DNA from 2 places in the Aerococcus vaginalis genome. Region 1 is predicted to be linked to the other one. Evidence: predicted binding sites of a transcription regulator. Region 1 holds the regulator's gene; the other holds the start of a gene.
The links. Region 1 encodes LexA, which represses DNA repair genes until DNA is damaged. Its sites were predicted from a motif close to CNAACANNTGTTNG; they were not measured.
Positions count from the first base shown of each region.

Region 2: uvrA (excinuclease ABC subunit UvrA) is a predicted target of LexA. The motif match lies at 1,382-1,395, and genes of this name have one in related genera.

Region 1 is NZ_JBSMYC010000006.1:976-4,715, forward strand. Features, by position in the region: gene ACWOEX_RS06340 (Rqc2 family fibronectin-binding protein) at 1-1,337, shown strand, start outside; gene lexA (transcriptional repressor LexA) at 1,430-2,044, shown strand; gene ACWOEX_RS06350 (adenine phosphoribosyltransferase) at 2,123-2,644, opposite strand; gene recJ (single-stranded-DNA-specific exonuclease RecJ) at 2,641-3,740, opposite strand, start outside.
Region 2 is NZ_JBSMYC010000002.1:170,378-174,117, reverse strand. Features, by position in the region: gene uvrA (excinuclease ABC subunit UvrA) at 1-1,322, opposite strand, end outside; gene ACWOEX_RS03050 (hypothetical protein) at 1,516-1,806, shown strand; gene pstB (phosphate ABC transporter ATP-binding protein PstB) at 1,872-2,666, opposite strand; gene pstA (phosphate ABC transporter permease PstA) at 2,666-3,487, opposite strand; gene pstC (phosphate ABC transporter permease subunit PstC) at 3,484-3,740, opposite strand, start outside.

The DNA.
Region 1 (3,740 bases):
TACTGGAGTTGATGGGTCGTCACAGTAATCTATTCCTTATCGACCAGGAGCACCGCATTATTGATACCTTGAAACATGTGGCGCTCAGTCAGAATCGCATACGTCCGCTAATACCGGGTGCAACTTATCAGTTCCCGCCACTCCAAACGGATAAGCATGACCCGTTTGAAGATAGTGCTGACCGCCATGCGCACGTTGAAGCGATGATGTCTGAAAATGAAACCATTACATCTAAAGTGGTTCAAGCGCATTGGATCGGCTTCGGGAAGGATTCGGCACGTGAACTATCCGAACGATTGTATGCGGAACCGGCGCATGCGGTGCACATTTTCGATACCTTTATTGCTGAGTTTGATCGTCCACAACCGACGTTGACCTATACGACAGATGGTAAGTGGCATTTCCATGCAATCGATTACCAATCGGTTGGCGGTGATAAGGAACATTTCGAGACGCTCGGTGGTTTGTTGGACAGCTACTATGCGAAATTGGCACATTCTAGCAAAATCAGTGAACTGTCTGATCAACTCGACCAAGTGATCAAACATCATCTTAAGCACAATCGTAAGAAACAACAGAATCTAACATCCGACCTTGCCAAAAGTGAAAAAGCGGATGACTATCGCGTCAAGGGCGAAGTGTTGTCTACCTACCTCTATCTGATCGACAAAGGTAGCGAACAAGTGTCGCTACCTAATTTCTACAATAATAATGAAGATATTACGATTGCTTTAGATCCAGCACGAACTCCGTCTGATAACGCACAGCGCTATTTCAAACGCTATCGTAAGCTTCAAAATTCGAAGCAGTACATTGAGCGTGAAATGGCAAAAGTTAAGGATGAATTAATTTACTTCGAATCACTCGAGACACAGTTAGCGCAAGCGGATGGTGACGCCCTCGAGGACATGCAGTCGGAGCTGATCGACGGTGGCTATATCAAACAGCATAAACGCAAAGCGAAAAAACAGCCAAAAGCATCCAAACCGCGTGCATTCAAATCGTCAGCTGGTCATGCCATCTATGTAGGGCGCAATAATCGCCAGAATGATTATCTCACGCACCGCGAGGCGAACCGCGAACATTACTGGTTCCATGCTAAGAACATTCCAGGCAGTCATGTAATATTAGCGACCGATCAACCGACCGATGCGGAGATTGAAGAAGCTGCGAAGTACGCGGCCTTCTTCTCTAAATATCGCTATTCGGCCAATGTCCCGGTTGACTATACACAGGTCAAGGATGTCAAGAAACCAAATGGCGCGAAACCGGGCTTCGTGAATTATTTCAATCAGCAGACCGTCTATGTGACACCCGATCGCATGATTGATGCGTAGATACTGCTTGCGAACATATGTTTGCTATTGGGGCGTGTTTATGGTAGCTTAAGCTTGATTATCAATACATGTGATGCAGAGGAAGTGATGGAATGAAAGAACGTCAACTCAACATTCTCCAATTTATCTATGACAGTGTTGAAGCGCGCGGTTATCCACCGACTGTTCGTGAGATCTGTGACTCAGTCGGTTTGGTCTCTACTTCAACGGTTCACGGGCATCTCGCTCGCCTTGAGGAGAAAGGCTACCTCTTCAAAGACTCTTCAAAACCGCGAGCCTTAGAAATTACGGATAAGGGCCGTGAGATACTCGGAATTAAGGTTGATAAAGGAATCCCGATGGTCGGAACGGTAACGGCTGGTCAGCCCATTACCGCTATTGAAGATATCGAGGGCTATTTTCCAATGCCACCGATGCTCGCGCATTCTAACGGTGATAACTACTTTATGCTGAAGATTCGCGGGGAGAGTATGATTAATGCCGGCATTTACAACGGTGATTACGTGATCGTACGCCAGCAACCGAATGCCGATAACGGTGAAATCGTTATTGCGATGACAGAAGATAATGAAGCCACCTGCAAACGATTCTACAAAGAAGATGGTCACTTGCGTCTGCAACCGGAGAATGACACTATGGCACCGATTATTCTCGATCGCGTGCAAATCCTCGGTAAAGTCGTGAGTCTCTATCGTGATAATATCTAGACAAAAAGGATCGCCACATTCACGTTTATGGTGAGTGGCGATCCTTTTTTATTATACATGATTACTTTATGCTATGACTTATTCACCTTCGAATTCAATCAGGCTCATAACATCCAAATCGCTGAACTGCTCGCGCCCTTTGAGATCGACGAGTTCGATAATGAAGGCTGCACCGACAACCTCGCCTCCGAGTCTCTCAACGAGCTCACGTGAGGCTTTTACCGTTCCGCCAGTTGCGAGTAAGTCATCGACTAATAACACACGTTGGCCCGGTTTGATGGCATCTTTCAAGATTTCTAACTCATTGGATCCGTATTCGAGATCGTAAGAAATGCGTTCAACTTCACGTGGTAATTTACCTGGTTTACGTGCAGCGACAAAGCCTGCATTCATTGCATAAGCTACAGGTACACCTACCATAAAACCGCGAGCCTCTGGGCCAATAACAACATCAGCTTTCACTTGCTTGCCGTATTCAGCAATGCGGTCAATCGCTTCTTTCATTGCATCAGCGTCTTCAAATAATGGCATCACATCTCTAAAAATAATGCCTTCTTTAGGATAATTAGGGATTGATACAATTGTGTCCTTTAAATTCATTCTGTTCCTCCATCATTCGATACATCAAACAACGCCTGTTTAAGCGTTTCACAATCACTATAACGGAAAAATCGTTCTGCGTCGATCTGTGCCCGTCTTTTTCTCATTAAAGGGAGAGCCATTAAGTCTACCGATTGTGCCGTTTCCCTAATCGAGATATTCGGCGCATGATAGGCAATTAATTGCCCTTCCTTTAGTACTTTAAGCATAAACTTTAATTTATCTACTGACCAGTGGAAATACTTCGCGAGTTTTGCTTCATTGCCAATGAGCGGAATCGCACCGTGTTTTTTGATATATACATACAATTGACCAAAATCTTGCTTCGAAATCGATTCACTCAAATACGAATTCTGTTCACTATATGCAAAAACATAAATATTTTTTACATTAAGTGTTTGAATAACTGCTTTGAGTTTTTCGACATCACTTAAACAGTCAAAAATGACAATTTGATCAATTGCCACAAATTCATCATTTTCTAAATCAGTCAGTACCAATGTATTCAGCACTTTGGCCTGTGAATCATCAGGTATTTCGGTACGGAATCGTTCATAGTGTGTTTCCTGCTCAAATAGGTATAAGGCATTGGAAACATTAAATAGCGATTGTCGATTGGAAACGCGCCGTAGATCATAGACCTCCGCTTCATCAGAACGGATATCAATGATCTGTCCCTGAGCGTTACGTTCCCCTTGCCACGTATTAATGGACAACTTCACTAAAACATCTATACGATTTCCAAACTTCAACCAAAAAGCTTTTTCACCTATTCGAAAACCAATCAGCGATAAGGTATTCTCGCCATCACTCACCTGTAACTTTAATGTATTACGATCGCGACCCACACGTTGCACTGATTGAACGGTGACATCTCGAAGCATAAACAGTGGCGATGTATTATCCTGACCGAACGGCTGCATGGCCTGTAATGATTCAATAAAGGGAATCGTTACCTGCGTTATCGGCAATGTCATATCATACGTCTGTTTCGGTGTCTGTGCGATCACTGATTCAAATGCTGTAGCCGATGCGATAACTTTTTGGCGCCATGCGTCATAGTCATCCTCATCAATAGTCATACCAGCTGCTGCCG
Region 2 (3,740 bases), on a different contig from region 1:
AACGTCAACGCGTGCGCAATCGACATATTAGTAACTTCCGCAATGTCATTGCCTTCGATCTTGACCGCGAGTGCCTGACGGTTGAGGCGTTTCCCATGACATACCGGACACGGTAACTCCGCCATGTACTGCCCCATCGTTTCTCTGATCAAATTACTGGATGAATTCATGTAGCGACGATGGACGTTCGGCAATACCCCTTCGAAGACTTGATCCTTATCCTGCACATTACCGAATTCGTTCTGATAGTGGAAGTGGAACTTCTGGTCGCCACTACCGTTTAGGATGAGATCCTGCTGATCCTTATCGAGTTCTTCAAATGGCACATCGGTCGGGATATCGAACGCTTCAGCTGCCTGCTTCAAAAGCGTTGGGTAGTACATACTCGTTTTGGACTGCCACGGAACGATCACGCCATCCTCAATCGACAATGACGTATCTGGAATGACACGTTCAATATCTACCGCCATATTAAAGCCTAACCCGTCGCATTCCGGACAACGACCGTATGGCGCATTGAATGAGAAGAGACGCGGTTCGATTTCACCGACTGTGAACCCACAGAGCGGACAGGAATAGTGCTCAGAGAATAAAATCTCCTCGCCACCGATAATCTTTCCGACCGCATAGCCGTCCGTTAAACGGAGTGCACTCTCCAGAGAATCCGCCAAACGGGACCGAATGCCGTCCTTGATCACGACACGGTCAACGATCACATCGATGTCGTGCTTCTTATTCTTTTCAAGTTCCGGCAAATCGTCGATGTCGTACATTTTCCCATCGATCTGAACACGCACGTAGCCTTGTTTTTGAATATCCGCAAGCAGACGTTTGTGCTGCCCTTTCTTGCCACGCACGATCGGTGCTTGAACTTGTAATTTGGTGCGTTCCTCTAAGGCCAACAAACGATCCAACATCTGATCGAGCGACTGACTTTCGATCGGACGACCATCATTTGGACAAATCGGATGCCCGACACGCGCGAATAATAGACGCAAATAGTCGTTCACCTCTGTGATCGTTCCAACCGTCGAACGCGGGTTGCGGTTGGTGGTTTTCTGATCAATCGCAATCGCTGGACTCAAACCATCGATACTATCGACGTCTGATTTCTTAATATTACCGAGGAACTGGCGCGCGAACGCCGATAGACTCTCCACATACCGACGCTGTCCCTCCGCATAGAGCGTATCGAAGGCGAGCGAACTCTTGCCGGAACCGGAGAGTCCCGTAATGACGACCATCTCGTTACGCGGAATGGTCACATCAATGTCTTGTAAGTTGTGGGAACGCGCCCCACGAACGATGATTTCTTCCCTCATAGTACCCTCTTTTCTCTCTGTTGATCCTTATTATTCTATAGCACTTCATCACTAAAAAGCAAACAAACGTTCTCTTTTTGACTGTGACTCGCATTCATGCACACTTTCATGTTATTTGAGGAACAGTGGTCCACAGATTAAGAAAACGGTTTATAATATAATGAGTTCCTCCAAACCAGAAAGGACGATAGCTATGGCAACATACGGACACGATGATTACTTAAACACCTTACAAGCTTTCACGCAGACGGTAGAAACCAACCACCCCGATTCCGAAACCACCCGTTTTCTATCCGAACGATTGCGTGAACTGCAAACGGTTGAAGGGACAGCTTTCCCAGCGCGCTGGCAATACTTGATCAATCAACTGCCGGTTGTCAAATCCTCCGAACAACTGGAATGGACGCCTGAAGAGCGCGAGTACTGGTCGCAGATTAAAGACATGAACCAACTCGGTAATTGGGGTTGGACGTTGAACGTATAAATATATAAAAAACGAGCATCCGACAACTGGGTGCTCGTTTTGTGTTTGGATAGCTGTTATGATGATTAACCGAAACGTCCAGAAACGTAGTCGGCAGTTTGTTCTTCTTTTGGATTGTTGAAGATCTGTTCCGTTTCGCCGTACTCGATCAAGCGGGAGTGGCCGCCACCGAGTTCTGGATCGGCGTAAAGGAAGGCGGTGTAATCTGCCACACGTGCTGCCTGCTGCATGTTGTGGGTCACGATGATGATCGTGTAGTCTTTCTTCAATTCGTGGATCAAGTCTTCAACCTTCAAGGTGGAGATTGGGTCCAATGCGGAAGTAGATTCGTCCATCAAGAGGACATCCGGTTTAACCGCTAAGGCACGGGCGATACAGATACGTTGTTGCTGACCACCAGAAACCGCCATGGCGCTCTTGTTGAGGTCGTCCTTCACTTCGTTCCAGATTGCTGCACCTTTCAATGATTCCTCAACGAGTTCGTCGAGTTTAGTCTTATCCTTGATGCCGTGTGTACGTGGGCCGTACGCGACGTTATCGTAGATGCTCATTGGGAATGGGTTTGCCTGCTGGAATACCATCCCGACGTCACGACGTAAATCATTGACGTTAACGTCTTTGTCAAAGATGTTTTTACCTTCGAGTTCAACGCGACCTTCAATGCGGCAGCCTGACACTAAGTCGTTCATACGGTTCAACGATTTCAATAACGTTGATTTACCTGAACCGGATGGACCGATCAATGCGGTCACGTTGTTTTCGTAGAAGTCGACGTTAATTTCTTCTAAAGCTTTAAATTTTCCGTAGTAAAGATCCATATCCTTTACTGCGAATTTTGTTCTTAAGTTTTGCTCTGCCATTACCGTTGTCCTCCTTTTGCACTCAAACGGTTAGATAGCCATGTGGATAAACCATTGATGACAAGCACCATTAATAATAACACAACCCCGGTCGCCATTGCCTGGTCACGGTGGAAACCTTCACCGGAAAGGACGTACATATGAAGGGCTAAGGTACGACCTGAATCGAAGAGGCTGGTTGGCATACCGGTTGATGTTCCCAAGGTGTACATCAATGCGGCCGTTTCACCGACGATACGTCCGACTGCCAAGATGATACCGGAGAGAATCCCTGGCATCGCAACTGGCAAAACGATCTTGAAGATGGTACGCAATTTACCAGCACCGAGTCCGAAGCTGGCATTGCGGAGTGAGTCGTTAACGGACATCAACCCTTCTTCGGTATTACGGATAATCAGTGGCAACACCATGATGACCATCGTCAAAATCCCGGCGATCATCGAATATTGGAAGTTGGCTGCGATAACGAATGCCAACATACCAAACAAACCATAAACAATCGATGGTACCCCGGACAACGTATCGGCAGCGATACGGATAGCGGAGACCCAGAAACTATCTTTTTGCGCGTATTCGACGAGGTAGAACCCGGCGAAAACACCGAGCGGTACAGCGATGACCAAAGCACCGAGCACGAGGAACAAGGTCGAGATTAACGCAGGCATCATGGACACGTTGTCTGTCGTGTAGGTCCAAGCGAACAGATCCATAGAGAGGTAAGGTACCCCTTTGATCACCACATACGCAATAATAAAGATCAACCACGCGAATGTAAACGCTGCGAAGAAGTAGGTTAATCCTTTTAAGACTTTATTCATCATGCGGTTTTCCTCCCTCTATTCACGTAAGCCAATGCTGCATTGATCAGCAAGACGATCACGAACAATACCGCACCAGTCGCAATCAAAGCGTCACGGTGTGTCCCAGAAGCGTATGCCATTTCCAACATAATGTTTGTGGTCATCGTACGCGTCCCTTGGAATAATCCACGTGGGAAAATCGGTTGGTTACCAGCAACCATGATCACGGCCATCGTTTCCCCAACGGCACGTCCGAGTCCTAAAATGATCGATG